Regions from separate parts of the Actinoplanes sp. NPDC051405 genome, predicted to be linked through region 2. Evidence: riboswitches for the same ligand, from Rfam matches in the RefSeq annotation. Region 2 holds a riboswitch; the other holds the start of a gene.
What was found. Region 2 has a riboswitch for ZMP and ZTP ahead of ACZ6S4_RS26205 (glycine hydroxymethyltransferase). Riboswitches for the same ligand answer to the same signal wherever they lie in the genome.

Region 1 (11,880 bases), on a different contig from region 2:
TGCACCAGCACCCGACCGCGACGCCGGCCAACACCGCGCCGGTGCACGCGCTGAACAAGGTCGTCAACCGCCCGCCGGTCGCCGGCGTCACCCCGGCCGGCGACCCCCGCCAGCACGTCGCGCACCTCAACCGGGGCCTGCGGCGCGAGGACGTCGGCACCCGTCGCACCGACGACATCAAGGCGCTGCAGTCGCGCGCCACCCGCGAGGACTGAGCTCTCCCGCCCCCAGTCCCCGTCCCCCCACCTGTCCCGAGGAGCACTAGCGTGGAACCCACCCCCCGCCCCGCTGTCAGCATCGTCATCCCGACCCACACCGAGCAGCGCTGGAACGCCCTGGTGCGCACCGTCGCCTCGGCCCGGTCACAGACGTACGCCCCGGCCGAGATCGTCGTCGTGGTCGACCACAACCCGGCGCTGTTCCGCCGGGCCCGGCGCGACCTGGCCGGCGTGACCGTCCTGGAGAACCTGTACGCCCAGGGCGTGTCGGGCAACCGCAACACCGGGGCGTTCCACACCAGCACCTCGCTGATCGCGTTCCTCGACGACGACACGGTGGCCGGCCCACAATGGCTGGAACTCCTGGTCGAGCCGCTGGCGGCGGACCCCTCGGTGGTCGGCGCGGGCGGCGGCATCGACCCGGCCTGGGAAGGCCCGAAGCCGAACTGGATGCCGGAGGAGTTCCTCTGGGCGGTCGGCGGCTCCTACGCGGGGATGCCGACGACCACCGCGCCGGTGCGCAACGTGTGGTCGGCCAGCATGATCGTGCGCCGCGACACGTTCCTGTCGGTCGGCGGCTTCCGGACCGGCTTCGGCAAGCTCGGCAGCCAGAACCGGCCCGAGGACACCGAGCTGTGCCTGCGGATGAGCGCCCTGGCCGGCGGCCGCTGGATGTACGTGCCCGCCGCGGTGATCCGCCACGAGGTGCCCGCGAGCAGCTCGACCTTCGGCTTCTTCCTGCGCCGCTGCTACGCCGAGGGACGCGGCAAGGTCGCCATGGCCGGCCTGCTGGACGGCTCGGAGAGCCTCGGCTCGGAACGCGACTACCTGCGCTCACTACCGCGGGCGGTGATCCGCAATCTCGTCGCGGCCACCCGCGGCCGGGGCGCCCACCACGCGCTCAAGGCCGGCGGGGTGCTGGCCGGCGTCGCCGCGGCCGGGGTCGGCGGGGTCGTCGAGACCGTCGCCGCCCGCCGTACGGTCACGGCCGGAGCGGCCCGATGACCGCCGGGGTGAACGGGGCCGGCGTGAACGGCAAGGTGTGGGTGCCGGCGCAGCGCACCGACGAGATGATCACCGCGCCCGCGTTCGAGCCCAGCGGCGAGGTGCTGCCCGCCACGGTGCTCGACCTGGAACTGTCCGACCCGCTGCCGGCGGTCGCCGGGGTGGGCCCGGACGGCCGGCGTGTGCTCCAGGCGTGGGTACTGGTCCGGCTGTTCACCGAACCGCTGGGGACTGTGCTCACCGACGTACCGGAGCAGGGTCTGCGGCCCGCCGAGCTGGCGGCCGCGATCGGTGCCGAGCTCGGCACCGCCCTGGCGCCCCGGCTCGCCGAGCTGGGGCTGTCCGCACTGCCGATCGACGGCATCACGCCGGCGACCGAGCCGGTGTTCCTGGCCCGCCGCCGCGCGGTGCTGGCCGACGCCCCGCCGATCACCGTGGTGGTCTGCACCCGGGAACGGCCCGGCGCCCTGGCCCGGTGCCTGGACAGCCTGCTCGCGCAGGCCTACCCCGACTTCAAGATCCTGGTCGTGGACAACGCGCCGGTCACCGACGCGACCGCCGAGGTCGTCCGCTCGGCGGCCCGCCGCGGCCCGGTCACCTACCTGAAGGAGCCGCGCGCCGGGCTGTCCTTCGCCCGCAACGCCGCGGTGGCGGCCGCGCCGGGCGAGATCATGGCCTGGATCGACGACGACGAGTACGCCGACGTCAACTGGCTCGCCGAGGTCGCCCGTGCTCTGGTCGAACACCCCGAGGCCGACGTGGTCTCCGGCGTGATCGTCCCGGCCGAGCTGGAGACCCAGGCGCAACTGTGGTTCGAGCAGTTCGGTGGCCACAGCAAGGGCCGCGGTTTCCAGCCCGACGTGTTCAGCCCGGCGACCGCGCACATCCAGAGCCCGCTGTACCCGCTGCCGCCGTTCGGCACCGGCGCGAACATGACGTTCCGGGCCGGCGTCATCGAACGCATCGGCGGCTGGGACACCGCCCTGGGCGCGGGCACCCCGGCGATGGGCTCCGAGGACACCCTGGCGTTCACCCAGGTGCTGATCAGCGGCGGCACGATCGTCTACCAGCCCACGGCGGTCACCCACCACTACCACCGGCGCGACCTCGAAGGACTGCACAAGCAGATGGTCGGGTACGGCGCCGGGCTGACCGCCGCGTACACCAGCCTGCTGCTCAAGCGGCCCGGCCTGCTCTGGCCGCTGCTGAAGCTGGCCCCGGGTGCCCTGCGCGACCTGACCAGCAAGGACAGCCTGCGGGTGTCGACGCTGCGGGAGGACTTCCCGCGGGAACTGCTGACGGCGAACCGCAAGGGCATGCTGGCGGGGCCGCGCGCCTACCTGAAGGGCCGCCGGGCGGCCCGGGCCAAGGCCCGGAGCGGCCGCTGATCGTGGCGACTCAGCCGTTCACCGGAAACTTCCCCCGGCACCGGGCATTCTCGGTCAGGAGGAAGCAGATGTGGCGATCGGTCGGAAATGCGTACGCCACCCCGGCTCGACCGACCGGGGTGGCAGCCGCATGCTGAGCGCGCCCCCGACCCCGGAGCCCGGCGAACCGGACAAAGGGCCGGTGCTGCGCCCGGCAGCCCCGATGACGTCCATCCAGCAGTACGAGTCCCCCGACGCCACGGAGGCCCAGCACATGGCGGACCAGCGCGCGGCCGACCAGCGCGCGCCCGAACCGACCCGGACGCAGGATCGGCCGCACCACGACCAGCCGCACCCGGACCAGCCCTTCTCGGACCAGCCTCTTTCGGACCAGGCAGCTCACGGCCAGAACCGGCCTGTGCCGAATCGGCCCGTGCCTGATCGGCCGGGGCAGAGCCGGCCCGGTCAGGAAGGCGGCGCGGCGCGGCCGGCACGTGGGACGGCCCGGGTACGCCCGGCGGCGCCGTCCGGTGCCGACGCGTCGGGGCCGGCGGTGGCCGACATCCAGACCACGTCGGGGGTGCCGAAGGTCGTGATCCCCGCGGCGGTGGCCGCTCCGGCTCCGGTCGCCCCCGCCACGGACGACGACGCGTCCGGCATCGACGAGCCGCGGCCTGAGGGCGTGGACGAGCCGGAAGCTTCGGACGCGACCCGCGCGCAGGCGCCCTCGGACGACGTCGCCGGGACGCCCGGCGGCGTTGTCGACGACGCTTCCGCCGGAGCCGAGACCGTGTCAGCGGCTGAGGCCACGACGGGGACCGGCCCAACCGCCACGAGCGACGTCGAGACCACGCCCGCCGCCACCGGCGACGCCCAAGCGGAACCCGCCACCACAGCCGACGCCGAACCCGGGTCCGCCACCACCGGCGACGCCCCAGCGGAACCCACCGCCACGGTCGACGCCGCGCCCGAGCCCGTAGCCACGGCCGACACGTCACCGGAACCCACGGTCACAGCCGACGCCGCGCCCGAGCCCGTAGCCATGGGCGACACGTCACCGGAACCCACGGTCACAGCCGACGCCGCGCCCGAGCCCGTAGCCACGGCCGACACGTCACCGGAACCCACGGTCACAGCCGACGCCGCGCCCGAGCCCCTAGCCACGGGCGACACGTCACCGGAACCCACGGTCACAGCCGACGCCGAACCGGAACCCGCAACCACAGCCCGCGCGGAACCGGCGCCCGCAGCCAGCGCGGAACCGGAGCCCGCGGCCACAGCCAGCGCGCAACGGGAGTCTGCAGCCATCGGCGACCCCCAAGCGGAAGCCACCGCCACGGCCGACGCCGCGCCCGAGGCCACAGCCGGCGCCGATCGGAAGCCCGCAGCCACGGCCGCGCCTGACCTCACGGCCGACGCCGGACACGGCCCCGCGGGTTCGGTCACGGCGGAGCCGACAGCGACACCCACGGCAGAGTTCGCGCCCGGCGCCGGACCCGGCACGGACCCTGAGCCACCCACGGAGGCCGGCCCCGGCGCCTCTTCCGCGGCGGAAGACGCCGAAGCGGCGCAGCCAAGCGCGGCACAGGCGCCGCAAGCGTCGGAAGCCGCTTCTCCCATTGAGGCCGCCCCCGGAAGCAACACTGACCTCACGCCTGAGGTTGCAGACTCCACGACCGAATTGGACAACCAGCAGGTCGCAGGCAGTAAAGGGGACGCCAACGCTCAAGCTGAGGTTGAGGTTGAGGTTTCGCCTGAGCGCGAACCTGAAGCTGATGGTGAGGTTGAGGCCGCACCAGAACTGAGCGATCCCGAGGCGACCGCGGTGCTGGTCCTGCCGGCCGGAACCGTGGCCGGCAACAGCCCGACGCAGGCCGCCCCGACCGGGACCGAGCCGGACCAGGCCGAACCGGACCAGGCCGAACCGGACCAGGTGGAGCCAGACCAGGAGGGCTCGAGCCTCGAGGACACGGTCGTCCTGCGCGTAGAGCCGACCGTCGAAGACACGGTCATCCTGACCCTGCCGGAGGCCCCGAAGGCGACCCCCGCGCGGAGCCCCGCCGAGGAGACCGTAGTCATCGCGCTGCGGGCGCCCGACGACACCGTCGTCATCCCGGTCGTCAGCTCAACCGCCAGCGTCGCCCCGCCGACCGATGTCGTCACCGCCGTCATCCCCGTGGTTCCCGGACGGCGGGACGGTCAGCGCACCGACGTCGCTCCCCCGCCCGATCCCGGCCGCACGCCCAAACCCGCCCGCGCCCGCCGCGAGCCCCTCGACCTGGGCCACGCCCCCGCCGTGCTGACCATCTCCGCTCTCGGCGTGCTCATGGTCGCCCTGGCCTACGCCGGCGGCCGGGTCAGCACCGGCAACGCCCAGTTCGCGTACTGGGTCGGTCAGGTCGTGGTTTTCACGCCGGTCGTCGTCCGGCTGCTCAGCCGCCGGATGGCCGGGGTCGCCGAGTCGTTCCTGCTCGTCATGGGGCTGGCCCTGCACCAGTATCTGCTCAAGTGGATGTACAGCCCGGACCAGTTCCGGTTCCCCGACGAGCTGCAGCACTGGCTGGCCACCACGATCATCGTGCAGACCGGGGAGCTGTTCCAGCCCAACCCCGCGCTGCCGCCCGCCGAGCACTTCCCCGGTCTCGCCGAGCTCGGCGCCGCCGTGGCGGAGATGACCGGGCTGCCGGTCACCGCCGCCGGCGTCATCGTCGCCGGTATCGCGCACCTGGTGTTCGTGGGCATGCTCTTCGCGGTGGTGCTGCGCGCCAGCAACTCTCCGGCTGTCGCGGGCGTCGCCTGTGCCACGTACGCGACCGCCCTGCACTACTTGTTCTTCAACTCGATGTTTCTGTACCAGACCGCCGCCCTGCCGTTCTTCATGCTCGCCATCTGGGCGGTACGCCGGTGGCGGGCCGAGGGCGGCCGGATGTTCGCCGCGCTGGCCGTGGTGTCGATGGCCCTCACCACCGTCAGCCACCACGTCACCGCGCTCGCCCTGGTCGCGACTCTGCTGCTGCTGGCTGTCGCCGAGCTCGTCGTGGATCAGCCGCGACGATGGTCGGCGCTGGCCATGCCGGGGGCCGCCGCGGTCGTGGTGGCGGCCTGGATCCTGTTGGTCGCCACCGATGTCCTCGGCTATCTCGAGGAGCCGGTCGACCAGGTCGTGCGTACCGTGTCGCAGCTCTTCTCCGGGGAGAGTGACCCGGCCTCGACCAGCGCGCCCGTCTCGGTCGGTCAGCTCGTGGTGCAGGGCGCCGGACTGCTCGGGCTGCTGGTGCTCTATCTCGCGGTCACCCGCGACATGGTGCACCGCCGCGACCGGGACTGGTGGCGGTGGGCCGCGGTCGTCGGCGGGATGGTGTTCTTCGCCGGCAACGGGGTGCGGTTCCTGGGGCAGAACGGTCCGGAGATCGCCGGGCGGCTGTCCACGTTCACCTACATCCCGATCTCCATCCTGGCCGCGATCGGGCTGGTCCGGGGCGTGCAGCTCATCCCGGCCAAGGACGAGTTCGGGCATCGGTGGCGGGCCGCCGCGCCGGCCATCGACGTGGTCATGCCGGGCGGCTGGAACCTGTACAGCCGGGTCGCGGCCGGCTCGGCGATGATCACACTGCTGATGATCGGGGCGCGGGCCGGTGGCTGGCCGCCGATCGCCTCCATCCTGCCGGGGCCGTACCTGGCCGGCGGGTACGAGCGGTCGGTCGACGCGTACGGGGTGGCGTCCGCCGACTGGCAGCGCACCACGCTGGGCCCGGGCAACCGGGTCGGCGGCGACGCGACGTCGGTCTCGCTGGCTTCCACGTACGGGCGCCAGGACCCCGTACGCGAAGTCGGCTCCCTGTACTACGCCGACGTGTGGGGACTGGAGCAGGACGACCTGGTGCAGCGCGTCCACGTCCAGTACCTGGTCGTGGACCGGCGGTTGAGCACCCAGTTGCCGGAGAGCGGCGCGTACTTCGAGAGCGACCCGCGGTCCGGGCAGATCACCTCGCCGCTGACCGTCGGGCAGCTCGGTAAGTTCGACACGCTGGCCGGGATGGACCGGCTCTACGACAACGGCACTGTCCGCATCTACCGGACGGGGGTCCAGTGAGCGCTCTGCTGTCCCGGGTCGTGGCCGCGTTGGCCGTCGCCGCCGGTGCCGCGGTCCTGTTCGCACCGCAGGCCCTGGCCATCGCCGGTGGGCTGCTGCTCGGTTTCGTCCTGCCCGGGATGGCGCTGCTGGGGGTGCTGTTCCGCCGCCGGGCGCTGACCGCGGTCGAGCGCACAGTGCTCACCCCCGCGCTGAGCATGGGCGTGCTCATCGTCGCCGGCCTGGCCATCCATGTCGTGGGCCTGCGCATCGACCGGCTCGCCTGGACCGTGGCCACCGTCGGGGTGACGCTGGCGGCGGTGCTGGCCACCCGGCTGCTGCCGCCGCGCCGCGTGAGCGCGGCGGACAGCGCGGAGCCGCAACCCCGGCCGGTCGGCGAGAAGCTGGTGCGGATCGGCGCCGGCGAGCACACGGTACGGCTTCCGCTGAACGGCATGGCCGAGGCGAACACGGTGGCTGAGGCGAACACCGTGGTGATGTCGATCGTGCCCGCGATGCTGGAGGAGGACGAGCAGCGCGCCGCCGCCGAGGAGAAGGCCCGGCGCCGGCGTCTGTTGCGCCAGTTCCTGCCCCTGGTGGCGGTCGCGGCCGTGCTGGCCGGGGCGAGCTGGCTGTCGTTCACCACGTCGCGGGCCACGCACGACACCGTCGTGACCGCACTGTCGGCGACGCCGTCGGGTCCGGTGAACGCGGCCGGGAACCGTACGGTGCGGGTATCGGCGACCGGGCTGATCGCCTCGGACGGGCCGTACACGCTCAGCGTGACCGGCCCGTCGGGGGCCGCGACGGTCAAGCGCACGGTCTCGGTCACCGGGGACGGGACCTGGAGCGAAACGCTGAGCCTGCCGGGCGCGCAGCGGATGCGGGTGAGCCTCTACCGGTACGGGGACACCACCGCCTACCGCACCCTCTACATCAGCGCCGTAGACTGACGCGGACACGCGACTGGCGGCATCGAGGATGGGGACCACCATCGGGGAGCTCGCCGTGGGGGCCGTCCGCCTGGGTGCCCACGCCGGAGTGGAAGCTGTATGTCCGTACCGCATGAAGCAAGGCTGCTGCCCGGCAAGCCGGTGGCCGACGAGGTCCTGGCCGACGTCGCGCAGCGCGTGACGAAGCTGCGCGAGGCCGGCGTCCAGCCATCGCTGGCGACCGTGCTGGTCGGCGACGACGACGCCAGCGCCGGATACATCCGGATCAAGCAGCGCCAGGCGGCCGAGCTGGGTTTCGTCTCGCCGCATGTGCACCTGGGCGCGGAGGCGACGCAGGACGACCTGCTGCGGGCGATCGACCAGCTCAACGCCGACCCGGCCGTGCACGCCCTGCTGATCCAGTACCCGCCGCCCGCGCACATCGACTACGACGCCGCGCTGCTGACCGTCGACCCGGACAAGGACGTCGACGGCATGCACCCGCTCAACCTGGGCCGGCTGTCGGTGGGCCTGCCCGGGCCCCGGCCGTGCACCCCGGCCGGCATCGAGGCGCTGCTGGCGTACCACGACGTGCCGGTCGCCGGCCGTGAGGTGGTCATCCTGGGCCGGGGCGCGACCATCGGCCGCCCGCTGGCCATGATGCTGGCCCAGAAGCGGCCGACCGCGAACGCCGCCGTGACGGTCGTACACACCGGCGTGCCGGACTGGCAGCGCTACACCCAGCGGGCCGAGATCCTCATCGCCGCCGCCGGCGTGCCCGGCATCATCCAGCCCGAGCACGTGAAGCCGGGCGCGACGGTCGTCGGCGCCGGCGTGCGGTACGAGGGCCGGCGGCTGCTGCCGGACGTGGCCGAGGAGGTCGCGCAGGTGGCCGGGGCGATCACCCCGCGGGTCGGCGGCGTGGGCCCGACCACCGTGGCGATGCTGTTCCGCAATGCGATCGAGGCGGCGGAGAAGGCTAGCCGCTGAATCGGGCGCTCGCCGCCATCGCCTTGTACGCCGCCAGCGACTCGGCGTCGGTGTCGATGCGCCACTTCTCCTCGTACCCGGGGTGGGTGTCGGTGTCGAACCAGGTCACCGCGCCCACCGCCGGGTGCGCCTCCACCCAGCGCGCGAAGAGCGTGATCCAGTCGGCCTTGGTCCGGCCGCCGCGGTCGACCGAGCCCACCTCGGTGATCATGATGGGCTTGCGGGCGGAGTAGGCCCGGTAGATCCCGGCGAACAGCTTGTCCGGGGTCTCGCGGTGCAGGTTGTAGCCGGAGACCCCGACCCAGTCGACGTACTCGTCGCCGGGGTAGAGCGCCGCGAAGGTGTTCCACTCCGTGGCCGGGTCGGAGTTCCAGTTCGGGCTCCACACCCAGGACACGTTGGTGGCCTTCTCCTCGGCGAAGATGCGGTGCAGGCGCCGCCACGCGGTCACGTACGCCTGGCCGTCCTTGCCGTTGCGCGCCGCACTCCACTTGTACCAGTCGCCGTTCATCTCCCAGCCCCAGCGCAGCAGCACCGGCCGGTCCTGACGCTTGAGCCGGCGCGCGGCGCGGGCGATGAGCGCGTCGCTCGCCCCCGAGTTGATGTCGGCGAGCGGGCAGCCGCGCCAGGAAACCATGGGCGTGGCCTTGGCCGGCAGGCCCTCGATCGCCTGCGGCAACGTATCGGTGAAGTCGTAGAAGACGTGCACGATGCGCTCGTCGCGGCCGAGCTGGTTGCGGCGCAGCGCCAGGCTATCGGTCAGCGACCGGCCCTCCAGCCCCAGGTAGGCGCCGAGCATCGCCCTGCCGGGCCGGAACGGCACCGGTCCGCCGCCCTTGGTGACCACCGCCGGCGTGGGGCTCGTGCTGGGCTTCGCCGACGCGGCCCGGCCCGGTGAGCTGGTGGCCTCGGCCGGCTTCTCGTCGCTGCCGATCGCGCGTACGGCAAGGACGGCGGCCGGCACGGCGGCGAGCGCGGCGAGACCACCGACGAGGTGCCGGCGGGTCAGCCCGCGAGCGGCCCGGTGCGCCGGCGTCACGTGAGGTTCCGGCCGGTCGCCCGGGCGACCCGGCGCACGGCCCGCCAGCCGGGCTGGGCCAGCTGCTTGAGCCGCGGGACCAGCGGCGAGCCGCCGCCGGCGACCAGGGCGACGAGGTCGGCACCGGTCATGGCCGGGGTCGGCTGCAACCGCGGTACGGCGAAGCGCCGCTCCCCCGGCCGGTGCAGGCGCCGGCCGACCTCGGTGGCGTTGTCGTGCCCGGCGGCCAGCACCGCGGCCCGGACCTTGGCGCCGTTGTAGCCGTGCGGGTAGGCGAAGCTGCGCACCCGGCGCTGCAGCCGCTGCTCGAGCTCGTCCTTGCTGCGCAGGGTCTCCTCGCGCAGCTGGGTGGCGCTGAGCACGTCGAGCGGGTGGTGCAGCAGGCTGTGGTTGCCGATCTCGATGCCGGCGTCGGCCACCTCGGCGAGCTCGTCCCAGGTGAGCAGCCGGCCGAAGTCGGGCGCCCAGCGGCCCAGCCAGCCGGCCGGCGCCCCGAGGTGACCCACGGAGGCGTAGAGGGTGGCCCCGGCGCCGGCCTCGGCCAGCACGGGCACGCCGGCGGTGAGGAAGTCGCGGTAGCCGTCGTCGAAGGTGACCGCGATCAGCTTCTCGGTGCTGCCGCGCTCCAGCTCGTCGAGCGCCTCGGAGAGCCCGACGAGGCGGTAGCCGGCCTCGCTGAGCGCGCCGAGCTGCTGGGCCAGGCGGCTGCGGGGCACGGCGAGATCACTCAGCGGGCCGCCGACGGCGGACACGGAGTGATACATCAGCGCCGGCAGGGACTCCCATGCCGGCGGCGCCGCAACGGTCACCGTTCGTTCCTCCCACACCTGACGGACATGACCATTATCGGTCGCCATCCCGGCAAGCTTCGGGGTTCGCGCAACTCGGCCCCGGGCCCGGTCCGCGGCACGTCGTGGCCGCTCAGGCCACGTTACGGCGCAGTTTCCGAGGTGTCCAGCACAGCTGCCGGACCACTGATCGACATATCGGCAGCGGTCATTCTCGCCGAGGCTCAGGATCGGGGCGCAGGCCGCCCCTCTACCGAAAGTCATAGCCGCGATCCGGCTGCGGAGGGAAGCGGAACACCCGCCGTCACGGCGAAGGTGTGAGCATGAAACCGGACCGTGCGCGAAGACTCGCCGAGGCCACCCTGGAGGCCGGGCTCGTCCTCGGCGTCGCCGCGCTGCCCACCGCCTGGCGGGTGCTGGACGCGCGGCTGGCGCTGGTGCTGGCGGGCATGCTGCTGGCGCTCACCGCCGCGACGTACGCGTTACACGCAGTGACATTTGACTGCTTCCTGCTGACAGGCCACCGTGCCCGACGCCAGTTTTCTTATACCCAGCGTAAGGAGTGAACCGCCGGACATCCTGTTGCGTACCCCCGGTTGCAGCGTCCTCAAAGACCCCGGGGAGTGAACAGGATGTTCCGGCTCATCCAACTCCGAGCACAGCACGGCGTACCCCGCATCGGGATCGACCCCGACGGCTACGGCAGCGAACAGGCCGCCCTGGCCCGCTACCGGGAGTCACCGACGGCGTACTTCGGCATCGGCCGCTTCGACGAGGCCGGCCGGCTCGCCGAGATCATCATGGACACCGTCTGCAGCCCGGCCGCCGACTGCCCGCGACCCGCCATGGTGGTGCACGCCGAGACCTTCCAGCCGCTCTGCGACACCTGCTCGTTCGGCCTCGAGGTGCTCACCGTGCCGGAGCTGGCGCTGCACCTGGGCGTCGTGGTCCGGATGGCGCCGGTACTGGCCCCTTCCGGTCGCCACGCCGCACCCGACGAGACGTACTCGGCGAGCAACCGGATCGCCCGCGAGTTCGCCACGCACGTCGACGACCCGGTGTGGCGCATGGAGCTGTGCGCGGAACTGGCCCGGACCCCGTCGGCGGTCAACGGCCTGCTGATCGGGGTCGGCGCGCTGAGCCACCGCGACGTCCTCGACCACTATCCGGCGCTGTGCGCGCTCGGCACCCAGTTGCCCGGCGTCATCCACAGCGACCTGGTGCGCGCCATGACGAGGCCACTCTCCCCGGCCGGTGTCACCGCGTTGCGGCTCGGGCTGTAGCCCGTACCGTACGGGCATGACCGTCACGTTCTCCGAGCTCGTCGACCGGGCCCGGGCGCTGGTCCGCGACGGCCGCCGGGCGATCCTGGGCATTGCCGGCGCACCGGGCGCGGGCAAGACCACGCTGGCCGAGGAACTGGTCGCGGCACTGGCGAAGACGGCCGGCCCGGACTGGGTCGCGCACGT
Region 2 (11,880 bases):
TCGAAGGATCCGCAGTGTACGTCTGCAGTTCATTGTTCCCCCACGTACCGAAGCCGGTCTCGAGCCGCCACCTCGTGCCGTCCGGTGCCGTGCCGATGCCGTCGAACTCGTCGGAGAACACGGTTGCCAGCGGCGCGACGTCATGCCGGGCGAGGGTGAACGCCGCGGAGGTGACCGCCACGCTGTGGCCGCGTTCCACCATCGTGACCCGCAGCGAGCCGGCCGGTGCGCGGACGAGCACGGACACCCTGGTCAGCCGGGCGTCGGTGCTGATCACGTGCGTCTCGTGCCCATCGGTCGTGTCGGTCGACACCTCGACGGTGGAAACCGGCTGATCATCCCGCATCACCACGCCGAAGGTGACCAGCCAGGTGCCGCCGGTCGGCACTGGGAACAGGTAGCAGTGGGGGCCGAGCCGCTCGCCCGTCGGCTCACTCGACGAGCTCACCCAGCGCCGGGTCCATCCGACCTCGACCGGAGGTCCGGGTGCTCCACCCGGAACGCTCAGCAGCGGAGTCTCGCAGGGATGTTCGCCGCCCGTCGCTTCGGATGCTCCGGCGATGTGCCCGTACAGGCCGGCCAAGACGATCACCAGACCCACCATCGCAACTGCACGGTGCCGCAGGCTTTCTATCACCGCCGGTCGTCAGGGCTTCGTCTTGCCGCTGGGGCGGAGCAAGCCGACGACCGCCCCGACCGCGAAGGTGATGGTGACCGACGCGAGAATCCAGGCCGGCAGGTCGATGAGCACACCGGTGACCGGAAGAGCGCCACCACCGGCGAGTGCCACCTTCGATCCGTACATTGTCATTCGCCCCTTCAGTATTGGTTACGCCGCGCCTTCGGCGGCGTACTGCAAATTCCACCGATCCTTGCGCTTACCGGTGAATCTGCTTTTCAGAACTTCGAACCAGGCAGCGATGAACCAGCCGGCGCGCATCCAGGCGAACGCTTCCTGGGGCAGCAGCACAGCGGCGAGAAGAATGTCCCAGCGGTCGCGGTCAGGGATCCGCAGCGCTTGTTTCACGTCATTGGCGATGAACAGCAGCGGTACCAGGAACCAGATCGGCGCGAAATGCAGGATCCCGAGCGCGGCGTAGAGGACGGTGAAGAAGATCCAGCCGAACCGCACCGCGGCCGCGAGCAGGCCTGCCGCTTGCTGCCGCCAATCGATCCACGTTCTACGGTTCAGGCCGAAACGGATGAGGTCCTCGACGGTGCCGACCTGCCACTTCATCCGCTGGCCCCACAGCGCTCTGACCGTACGCATCGCGTCGGTGTAGGCGCGCACCGTCGGGGAGACCCGGCAGTAGTAGCCGAGTTCGCGGATCCGGTAGGTCAGTTCGAAGTCCTCGACCTGACTGGCGTGCAGCCACGGCCCGTACCGGCGGTGGGTGCGCACCACCTCGTGCAGGACCGAGTTCCGTATCGCACAGGCTGTTCCGGCGAGCACCGACGTCCACCCTCGTCGCAGCGAGGAGTCCGTCCACTTGGCGAATTCGGCCCGCTGCAACCGGACGAGGAACTCGGTGCCGCGCATGGTGAACTTGCTGCTCGATCCGGCGAGGCCGGGATCCTCGGCGAACTCCCGCACCCAGTCCTCAATGGCGTTGCTCGGCAGGATCGTGTCGGCGTCCAGGCAGATCACGATGTCCGAGTCGAGCGCATACTGCCGCCATGCCGCGTTCAGGCCACCACATTTCTTGTCCCGGTTGTTGACCGTCCGGGTCACCGTCAACGAAGGGTGCCGATACGACGCGGCGACGTCAGCAGTGCTGTCGGAGCAGTTGTCCGCGATCACGATGATCCGGTCCGGCACCCGGGTCTGCGCCAGCAGAGCCTCGACGGTCGCCCCGATGGAGCGCTCCTCGTTGTGCGCCGGAATCAACGCCACCACGCAGGCCCGCCAATGCCCCTCAAAATTGCTGTCTCGCACTTGTCGCCTTCCGAAGCAATGCGCACGGCATCGCCAAGAGCTACCAACGGGAGGTGAAGAACGGCCCACGGCCCGTTCGTCGTGCAAATGATGGCAGGCGGTTTCGCTGCTTGAAAAGCCCGTTTTGCACCCTTGCGGGTGAAGGAAGCAGCATGCACTCCGGAGCGATCGACCGTTCGGTTACCCGCGCTCAACAGTCAGCGGTGACACGGCGCCATGGCGCCGGAAGTGATCCGTTGTTCGGCGGCATACCCAGGAGAACAGGGTGTGACAACTGCCCGGCCGGCGGCCAGGAACGCGAAGTCCCGCCTCGGACAAAGAAAAGGGGACCCACTCATCAGTGGGTCCCCGAACCTCAGAAGTACGGCCATGGCATTGCTCAGGCCGAAATATCCACCGTCGGGTAGAGGGGGAAGTCGGCCAGCAGTTCGGTGGCCTGCTTCGACACCCGGTCGGACACCGCCGCGTCCAGGTCGAACTTCGCCTTCGAGGCGCCCGCCTTGGTGCTGCTCAGCACCGTGTGCATGAGCTCGGCGATCTGGTCCATCTCGGCCGTGCCCAGGCCCCGGGTGGTCAGCGCCGGCGTGCCGATCCGGATGCCGGACGTGTACCAGGCGCCGTTCGGGTCCTGCGGGATCGCGTTGCGGTTGGTGACGATGCCCGAGTCGAGCAGCGCCTGCTCGGCCTGGCGGCCGGTCAGGCCGTACTTGTCGACGTCGATGAGCACCAGGTGGTTGTCGGTGCCGCCGCTGACGACCGTGGCGCCGCGGCTGGTCAGGCCGGCTGCCAGGGCCTGCGAGTTGTCGACGATGCGCTGCGCGTAGTCGGCGAACTCGGGCCGGCGGGCCTCCGCGAAGGCGATCGCCTTGGCCGCCATGACGTGCGCGAGCGGGCCGCCGAGGACCATCGGGCAGCCCCGGTCGACCTGGTCGGAGAGCTCGGGCTGGCAGAAGACCGCGCCGCCGCGCGGGCCGCGCAGGCTCTTGTGGGTCGTGGTGGTGACGATGTGCGCGTTGGCGATCGGGTCGAAGTCACCGGTGAAGACCTTGCCCGCGACCAGGCCGGCGAAGTGCGCCATGTCGACCATGAAGGTCGCACCGACCTCGTCGGCGATCTCCCGCATGATGCGGAAGTTCACCTTGCGCGGGTACGCCGAGTAGCCGCCCACGATGACCAGCGGCTTGAACTCCTTGGCCGACTCGCGCAGCGCCGCGTAGTCGATCTGGCCGGTGGCCGCGTCGACGCCGTAGCTGCGCTGGTCGAACATCTTGCCGGAGATGTTGGGCCGGAAGCCGTGGGTGAGGTGGCCGCCGGCGTCCAGGCTCATGCCGAGCATCCGCTGGTTGCCGAACGCGGCGCGCAGCTCGGCCCACTCGGCGTCGGTCATGTCGTTGACGTTGCGCTTCTGCACCTTGGCCAGCGCCGGCGCCTCGACCCGGTCGGCCAGGATCGCCCAGTACGCGACCAGGTTGGCGTCGATGCCGGAGTGCGGCTGGACGTACGCGTACGGCGCGTCGAACAGGGCCTTGGCGTGCTCGACAGCGACCGACTCGACGGTGTCGACGTTCTGGCAGCCGGCGTAGAAGCGGCGGCCGATCGTGCCCTCGGCGTACTTGTCGGAGAGCCAGTTGCCCATCGCGAGCAGCACGGCCGGGGACGCGTAGTTCTCGGAGGCGATGAGCTTGAGAGACTCACGCTGGTCGGTGAGCTCCTTGGCGATCGCGTCGGCGATGCGGGGCTCGACGGCGCGGACCGCTTCCAGGGCGGAGCGGAACGCGGTCGATTCGGCGTTCAGTGCAGACATCGGACCTCCCTATCACAGGTGAAGAGGCCCAGGCGCACGGCAGGTCGTCTCCGGAGAACGGTCGTCCGGCACGGGGCCGCTCCCCGATGGTTGGCCCATCCGAACGCGCCAGTCACGGCCCGCCGACCAGCATACCGGCGCCGCCCCGGCCACGCGATCGCTCATCCAGGGAGTACGTCACACCGGCGGGCCCGGCCACTAGCCTGGCGATCATGAACGGCGTGCAGATCCTGCTCATCGTCGGGGCCGGCATCGCGGTCTCCGCCCTGGCCCACCGGCGCGGCGTCCAGCCCGGGCTGATCATCGTCGCGCTGGCCGCCGGGATCAGTTTTGTGCCCGGGGTGCCGCGGCTGGAGCTGGACAGCGAGCTGATCCTGGCGATCGTGGTGCCCCCGCTGCTCTACTCGGCCACCCGGAACGCCTCGGTCACGGCGTTCGGGCAGAACCTGCGGAGCATCGTCGACCTCGGGGTGCTGCTGGTGGTGCTGACCGCGGGCGCGCTCGGCGTGGTGACCTCGTGGCTGCTGCCGTCGATCGGGCTGGCCGCCGCCTTCGTGCTCGGTACGGTGCTGGCCCCGCCGGACACCATCACGACGGTGTCGCACGGCAGGGAGCTGGGCCTGCCCCGCCGGGTGACCTCGATCCTGACCGGGGAGAGCCTGGTCAACGACGCCACCGCGCTCACGCTGTTCAGCATCGCGGTGGCCGCGGTCGCCGGGGATCACACGAGCTGGGGCGCCGGCACCCTGGAGCTGCTGCGCAACGCGGCGCTCGGTGCGGCCATCGGCGGTCTGCTGACGGCGGCCACCTTGCTGCTGCGCAAGCGGCTGGGCAATCCGACCCTGGAGACCACGCTGGTGCTGCTGGTGCCGTTCACCGCGTTCCTGCTGGCCGAGCAGATCGAGGCCTCCGGCATCATCGCGGTCGTCTCCGCGGCCTTCCTGATCAGCGCGAACACGTCCCTGGACCCGCGCCACCAGTATCCGGGGGCCTACCGGACCCGGTTGCAGGAGGACGCCTTCTGGCCGGTCGTCGACTTCCTGCTGGAGACGTTCGTCTTCGCGTACATCGGGTTGCAGCTGAGCTTCGTGCTGGACGACCTGGCCGCCGAGCCGGAGCCGGGGCTGAACCGGACGCTCATCGCGGCGGGAGTGCTGCTGTTCGCCGCGATCCTGCTGCGGCTCGTCGGCGTGTTCCTGCTGTTCGGGCGGTGGCGGATGGGCGACCGGCTCGCCCGGGCGCGGCTCGCCCGGGCTGCTCGGATCGCGCCGCGCCGGTCCCGTGGCCGAGGCAAGGGCGGCGACGACAACCGCCTGGCCGCTCCCGGCGTACGGGAGAGCGTGGTGGTGGGCTGGACGGGCATGCGCGGCATCCTCACCCTGGCCGCGGCGGCCGCGGTGCCGGAGACTGTCCCGGGCCGCGACGCCATCCAGGCCATCGCACTGTTCGTCACCCTGGGCACCCTGCTGCTGCAGGGCACCACGATCCGCCTGCTGGTCCGGTGGCTGCGGCTGGACGTCAGCGGCGAGGAGGAGCAGGCCCGCGTGATGCTGGCCCGGGGCGTGGAGATCGCGACGGCGGCCGGCGACGGCTACGACCAGCAGCGGCTGGCGGTCAGCGAGGCCATGATGCGGCGTGAGCTGGACGAGGAGACCGCTCGCCGGCTGATCGGCGACATCGACCTGCGGCAGGCCGCTGGGAGCACGCTCGGTCAGGGCCTGGCGTAGACCGAGATGTGGCTCCCGCTGGTGGCGCGGAACGGCGTACGGTCCCAGTCGGCCCACCGTTCCCGCAGGTGCAGGCCCGCGAGCTGGGCCATCAGGTCGAGCTCGGCCGGCCAGCAGTAGCGGTGAGCGGTGGGCAGGAGCCGGATGCCCTTGCCGTCCACCGTCACGTGCTGCATCTGGATCCGCTGGGCGATCCGGTCGTGCACGGTGAGGGTGAAGCCGACCGAGTCCTCTTGTACGTCGTCGGTGCTGAACTGCCGGTCGTAGGCCGCGGGGTCGGGCACGTAGCACTCGAGCACGAACGCCCCGCCCGGCTCCAGCACCCGGGCCACGTTGCGGAACGTGTCCACCTGACGCTGCTGGCTGGTGAGGTTGAACAGGCTGTTCCAGACGACGTACGCCAGCGGGTACGGCCCGGTGTTGGGCACGTCGGCCATGTCCGCGGTGAGCACTGGCAGGTCCTGGCCGCCCGGTACGGTGCGGAGCTTGTCCACGACGGCCTGGGACGCCTCGACGCCCTCGACGGCGAAGCCCCGGCGGGCCAGCGGGATCGCGACCCGCCCGCCGCCGATGGCCAGCTCGAGGATCCGGCCCCCGGGCGTGACCATCCCGGCCAGGAAGTCCACGGCCGCGCTGGGGTCCGGGCCCTGGCTCAGATCGTCGTAGCGACTCGCCCAGCGGTCGCCGAAGAACGCGGGATCATCGAAGTCGGTCATCCCCTGGACGCAACCAGAGCCGCGTCCGGGCCGCCACCGCTTTTCCCCTGGGGCGCACCGGTGGAAAACCAGATGACCGGTTCCGGCGGCCGAGGTTAAGGTCGCCGGATGCCTACGACGCATGCTCTCCTCGGCCGGGCTCTGATGCCTGCGGCGCGGGGACCGCTGCACTCGTCCCGCCTGCGCTTCCGGCGTCGCGCCCTGCGCCGCCGCACCGCCTAGAGCCGCCTGCCGCGCCAGGGCCCTCCGCGTCCTTTTCCACCGGACGGGCCACGATGACGCCTGTCCGCGTTCGCCGCCGAGAAGGCGGCAGACAGGACCACGGCCATGGCACTACCCCATTCCAAACCGGCCGGACGTGAGCACGCCCGCACGCGCCGGGCGTTCGGCCAGAACTTCCTTTCCGATCCGCGAGCAGTGCGTCAGGTGGTCGCCGCGGCCGGCATCCGGCCCGGTGACCTGGTGTACGAGGTGGGGGCCGGCCGCGGCGTCCTCACCGGCGAACTGGCCCGGCATACCCGCGACCTCGTCAGCTACGAAGTGGACCCGCAGGTGGCGGCCGGGTTGCCGGTGCTGCCCGGCGTCACCGTACGGGTGGCGGACTTCCTGCGGGCCACGCCGCCGGACCGGCCGTTCGCGGTCGTCGGCAACATCCCGTACGCGCTGACGTCGGCGGTCGTCGACTGGTGCCTGCACGCCGGAACCCTGACCGCGGCCACGCTGCTCACCCAGCTGGAGTACGCCCGCAAGCGCACCGGCGACTACGGGCGGTGGACCCGGCTCACGATCAGCACCTGGCCGCTGGTGAGCTGGACGCTCGCCGGCCGGATCCCCCGGTCGGCGTTCCGCCCGGTGCCGCGGGTCGACGGCGGCATTCTGCGCCTGGACCGGCGGCCGGTGCCGCTGGTCGAGCCGGCTGCTCTGCCCGCCTACCGGCGGTTCGTCGAGGTGGGCTTCACCGGCGTCGGCGGGTCGCTGCACAGTTCGCTGTCCCGGCGGTACGGCGACCGGCGGGTCTCCGCGGCGTTCCGGGCGGCCCGGCTGGCCACCGGCGTACCCGTGGGTCTGGTCTGGCCGGAGCAGTGGCTGACGCTGTTCCGGCTGGTCGACGCCCCGCGGCGCTGACAGCGCAGGGCCTGCCGGCTGCGGCCGGCAGGCCCTGGTCCGTGCTGGTCCGGGTGCTCAGACCCGGAAGCGTTCCGCCACCACGCGCAATTCCTCGGCCACCTCGTTGAGCTGGCTCACCGCGGCGTCCGCCTCGACCAGCGTGCTGCTGGTCTGCTCCGCCGAGTGCGCCACGCCGTTGATGTTGGTCGCGATGGTCGAGCTGCCGCCCGCCGCCTCGCTGATGCTGCGGCTCATCTCGGCCGTGGTCGCCGTCTGCTCCTCCACCGCCGAGGCGATGGTGACCTGGTAGTCGTTGATCCGCTGGATGATCTGGGAGATCTCGCCGATCGCCTCAACCGCGCTGGACGTGTCGGCCTGGATCGTCTCGACCCGCCGGGAGATGTCCTCGGTCGCCCGCGCGGTCTCCTGGGCCAGGTCCTTGACCTCGCTGGCCACCACCGCGAAGCCCTTACCCGCGTCGCCGGCCCGGGCCGCCTCGATGGTCGCGTTCAGCGCCAGCAGGTTGGTCTGCTCGGCGATCGCGGTGATCACCTTGACCACGTCGCCGATCTCGGCGGACGAGGTGCCCAGCTTGGCCACGGTGTCGTTGGTGCTCTGGGCGACGCCGACGGCGCTCGATGCGACCTGCGCGGCGTCGTTGGCGTTCTGGGCGATCTCGCGGATCGAGGCGCCCATCTCGTCGCTGCCGGCCGCGACCGACTGCACCGAGCCGGAGACGTCACCGGCGGCCGCCGCGACCAGACCCGCCTGGGCGGCGGCCTCGCGGGCGCTCTCGCCGATCCGGGCCGTCACGCCGGTGAGCTGCTGGGTGCTGGCGCCCAGGTTGTGGGCCCCGGTGGTCAACGAGCCGACCGTGGCGCGCAGCCCGTCGCGGGCCCGGTTGACGGCCATGGCCATCCGGCCCAGTTCGTCGCGGGAGCGCACCTCGGCGGGGATGGTGAGGTCGTTGTCGGCCACCGCGCCCAATGCCGTCGCCACGGTCGCGAGCTGCTGCCTGATCAGCCGGACCACCAGCATGGCGATGGCCGCGGCCAGCAGGATGCCGACGATCAGGGCGGTGATCATGATGGTGCGGGCCGAGCGGAACTCCTCACCGGCCTCCTGGGCCAGGGCGTCGGCCTCGGTGTCCTCCAGCTTCTGCAGATCCGCCACCGAGGTGTTCATACCGGCCTCGACGGTGTTGAACTCGTTGAGGATCTGGTCCGGCGCGGGCAGGGTGTATCCGCCCGCGATGGGCTCCCCGAAGAGGACGGTGTCGCGCAGCGCCCGGTAGTGCTTGAGGGCCTCGGTGAAGGTGGCCAGGCTCTGCTCGCGGGCCTGGGAGTCCGCGGCGATCTCGGAGTAGGCGCCGAGGGCCGAGTCGATCTTGGTGTCCGCGGCGCTGACGGCGTCCCGGCCCAGCTTCTTGCCGGCGGCGTCCTCGCCGATCTCGTACAGCAGCATGCCGCGGAACATCTCGGCGATGCTCCCGCGCAGCTCGGCCACCTGCTGGAGGCTGTCGACGTGCTCGGCCTTCATCTGGGTGAGGTCGTTGCTCATCTCCGAGATCCGGTAGATGCCGAGCCCGCCGACGACCACGGCGACGATCGCCATCGCGGCCACCGCGACCACGTTCTTCACCGCCAGGCTACGGTCGGCCAGCAGACCCGTGATCGGGCCGCGTTTCACCGTGACCTGCTGGGCGTCGTTCAGCACTGCATTCGGCATTCCCGTCACCTTCCGCTCGCGATGAATCATCGCTCCAGGAGCGGAGAAATTTGGGCAAAATGCGAAAGCTGATCAAAGAGCGGATCACCGGACGGTGAGATGCACCAGCTCCGCGTCGCCCGGACGCCAGCCGTCGACCGCGACCGCCACATAACGGGCCTGCCCGCTCAGTGGCGCGTACGTGACGCCGTCCCGCGAGACCTCGACCCGCACCGGCCGGCGGCGGCCCTTCGTCCAGGTCAGCTGCACGTCGGCGACCGCCACCACGGCACCCAGGTCCACGACCATCCGGCCGGACGGGCCGGGGCGCCACGCTGTTCGCGGATCGCCGTCCACCGCCCGGGCGGGTGTGCTCATGCCGGCCGGCAGCGGCGAGGTGGGGAACGTGGTGCGGCCCCGGGCCAGGTCGGCGGTCGGAGTGACCGGGGCTCCCGGCACCGTGACGCTGCGCGACCGCCCCGCGGACACCCGGATCGTCGACGACCAGGACCCGGACCGGACGGTGACCACCACCTTGTGCTTCGCGGGCGCGGTGACGGTCAGGTGGTGGGAGTCGGCCACCTCGAACCGGGTGCCGTCGGGCACCGCGTCCTCGACCGTGAACCGGGGTGGCTCGACGACCGCGGTGCCACCGGCGAGGCTGACCGTCCAGTCCAGGCCCCGGCGGCGCGCCACCTGGGTGCCGCGGTAGAGCCGGCGGGCGGAGGGCACGCGCACCACGGCCCCCGTCACCGGCCGGGCCGCGAGATTGAAGACGCTGAGATAACCGTCGGCGTCACTGATCAGCAGGCCCCGGGCGGTGGGCAACGGGCGGGCGGCGAGCTTGGCCAGGTCGGTGCGGCGGCCCGGATACCCCTCGATGATCGGGGCCGGCGCGACCACCTCGGTCGGGCTCACCACGATCTTGCGCTTGGTGCCGTGCGTCACGAGCCCGGCCCGGCCGTCGATGCCGACCCAGCCCGCGGCCGCCCGGGTCTGCGGCACAGCGGCCGCGTCGGTCCAGGTCAAGCCGTCGGTCGAGGTCTGGATGACGAACCTCTTGCCGTACGCGGCCTCCCACGAGATGCGCACTCCGGCCACCCGGACGGCGGAACCCAGGTCCACGGCGAGCCAGCTGTCGGCCCGTCCGCGCTCCTCGCGGGCCACGGCCCAGCGGGTGTCCGGGTTGCCGTCGGTGGCGTTGCGGGCCGGATTCCAGATGTCCTCGGAGGACGCGGTCGGCATCGCACCCTGGGCCAGGTCGGCGCCGCTGGTGTCCAGCACGGAGAAGGTGAAGATCGAGTAGCCGTACTCGGTGCCGGGCTCACGGCCCAGCATCCGCACCCAGCGGGCGTCCCGCGGGGCGAAGGTGATGTCGCCGTCACCCGGGTCACTCAGCAGCGCCGAGCCGGTCGGGGTGGTGAACAGGCGGCTGCCGGTCAACCCCGGCACACCCGGCATGTACAGATTGAACAGGGAGAGGCGGCCCTCGCCGGGAAGCCCGGTGCTCGCGTAGACGACTGTGCCGGTCGGCAGCGTGGCGAAGCCGGCCCGGCCGCCGGAGACGGCCAGCACGGTGGCGGTGGCGTCCACCCCGTCGCGAACCTTGCTCCACGCCCTGGTCCACCGGGCCGTCGGCGCGGTGTCCGCGGGCAGGAAGGCCGGCTCCCGCGTGTCGATCAGCCAGTTGTCGTGTCCCGGCTGCCAGAGGAAGTTGACGAAGCCGGGCTTGGTCACGGCCGCCGCGAACGCCTGCTCCGACTGATGGGCGGTGAGGCCGACGTCGCGGCCGAAGTCCCGGGTGCCGCTCGCGCGGCGGAAGAACTCGGCTTTGCCGACCGGCTGGACCGGCCGGTCGCGCAGGCGGTGGAAGAGGTACGAGATGGCCAGCTCGGCGCGGGCCTCGGGCTCGTACTTGTCCTCGCCGCTGAACTTGGTGAGCTGGTACTTCGGCTCGTACCGCAGGTAGGGCACCAGTCGCTCGGCCAGGTCGGCCTCGGCGCGCGCGGCGTCCCGGTCACCCTGGACCTGGGCGAGGAACGCCAGCGGCAGCACGTCGCGGCCGTACAGGTGGTAGCGGTCGGCGACCATCGGCATGACCGGCTCACCGGCGTCGCTGGCCAGCAGGCGCAAGGTGGCCCAGAGCTGGGCGCCGTTGGGCTGGTGGGTGAGCACCTCGGGCAGCGGGCGGCCGGCCACCAGGAAGTGGATCGCCGCGCGCCCGGCCGTACGCCAGAGCTCGGCCTGGTAGTGCGGGCTGGCCGACTCGTGGTTTTCCACGATGAACGAGTCGTGCAGGTTGTGCGCGGTGGCTCGCTGGTCGATCCGTTCCCCGTCCACGACGGCGGGGTTGGCCAGGTCGGCGGCGGGCAGGCCGCTCGCGTTCGTGGCCCAGAGCAGGAAACGCTCCCGCCAGCCCTCGGCCGCCTCGTCGTCACCGGCCCAGGCGAGGCCGGGCGCGATGGCCTGGGCGTAGACGCCCATCTCCTCGAGCTTGGTGTCGCCGAGCCAGCCGCCGGCCGTGCCGTTGGGCGACCAGTCACCGCTGAGCGGATCGTCGTCGGAGCCCAGCCCGTACGCGTACGAGGCCTGGCCCACGGCGATCTGCTGCACGTTGCGCCGGGTCTGGGTGTCCAGGTCGGCCCAGAGCAACCGGGCGGCGAGCACGAAATACAGCTCGAATGTGGAGTCCCAGAAGAGCTGCCGGCCCCACTCGGTGCCGCCGGCGAACCGGTTGGTGGCGGCGAAACGCTGGATCGTGGCGACGGTCTTGGCCTTCAGCGTGCCGGCGTCGACGTCGGCCAGGCGGGCGTCGTAGTCGTCCAGGCCGAGCAGGACGGCGTTGCCCAGCACCGCGGCGAAGCGGAAGTCCGCCGCGCGGTA

Region 1: another riboswitch for ZMP and ZTP. It lies ahead of ACZ6S4_RS29595 (bifunctional 5,10-methylenetetrahydrofolate dehydrogenase/5,10-methenyltetrahydrofolate cyclohydrolase); the one in region 2 lies ahead of ACZ6S4_RS26205 (glycine hydroxymethyltransferase).

The regions. Positions count from the first base shown of each region.
Region 1 covers NZ_JBVJIR010000015.1:91,630-103,509, reverse strand. Annotated here, with positions in the region: gene ACZ6S4_RS29625 (glycosyltransferase family 2 protein) at 1-215, shown strand, start outside; gene ACZ6S4_RS29620 (glycosyltransferase family 2 protein) at 267-1,223, shown strand; gene ACZ6S4_RS29615 (glycosyltransferase family 2 protein) at 1,220-2,611, shown strand; gene ACZ6S4_RS29610 (hypothetical protein) at 3,056-3,634, opposite strand; gene ACZ6S4_RS29605 (hypothetical protein) at 4,416-6,683, shown strand; gene ACZ6S4_RS29600 (hypothetical protein) at 6,680-7,615, shown strand; ZMP/ZTP riboswitch at 7,615-7,698, shown strand; gene ACZ6S4_RS29595 (bifunctional 5,10-methylenetetrahydrofolate dehydrogenase/5,10-methenyltetrahydrofolate cyclohydrolase) at 7,715-8,584, shown strand; gene ACZ6S4_RS29590 (glycoside hydrolase family 26 protein) at 8,574-9,623, opposite strand; gene ACZ6S4_RS29585 (polysaccharide deacetylase family protein) at 9,620-10,432, opposite strand; gene ACZ6S4_RS29580 (hypothetical protein) at 10,735-10,977, shown strand; gene ACZ6S4_RS29575 (hypothetical protein) at 11,044-11,694, shown strand; gene ACZ6S4_RS29570 (nucleoside/nucleotide kinase family protein) at 11,711-11,880, shown strand, end outside.
Region 2 covers NZ_JBVJIR010000013.1:3,625-15,504, reverse strand. Annotated here, with positions in the region: gene ACZ6S4_RS26220 (glycoside hydrolase family 16 protein) at 1-388, opposite strand, end outside; gene ACZ6S4_RS26215 (hypothetical protein) at 647-811, opposite strand; gene ACZ6S4_RS26210 (glycosyltransferase family 2 protein) at 830-2,005, opposite strand; gene ACZ6S4_RS26205 (glycine hydroxymethyltransferase) at 2,316-3,740, opposite strand; ZMP/ZTP riboswitch at 3,760-3,866, opposite strand; gene ACZ6S4_RS26200 (cation:proton antiporter) at 3,953-5,467, shown strand; gene ACZ6S4_RS26195 (class I SAM-dependent methyltransferase) at 5,452-6,183, opposite strand; gene erm (ErmE/ErmH/ErmO/ErmR family 23S rRNA (adenine(2058)-N(6))-methyltransferase) at 6,511-7,308, shown strand; gene ACZ6S4_RS26185 (methyl-accepting chemotaxis protein) at 7,366-9,018, opposite strand; gene ACZ6S4_RS26180 (discoidin domain-containing protein) at 9,103-11,880, opposite strand, start outside.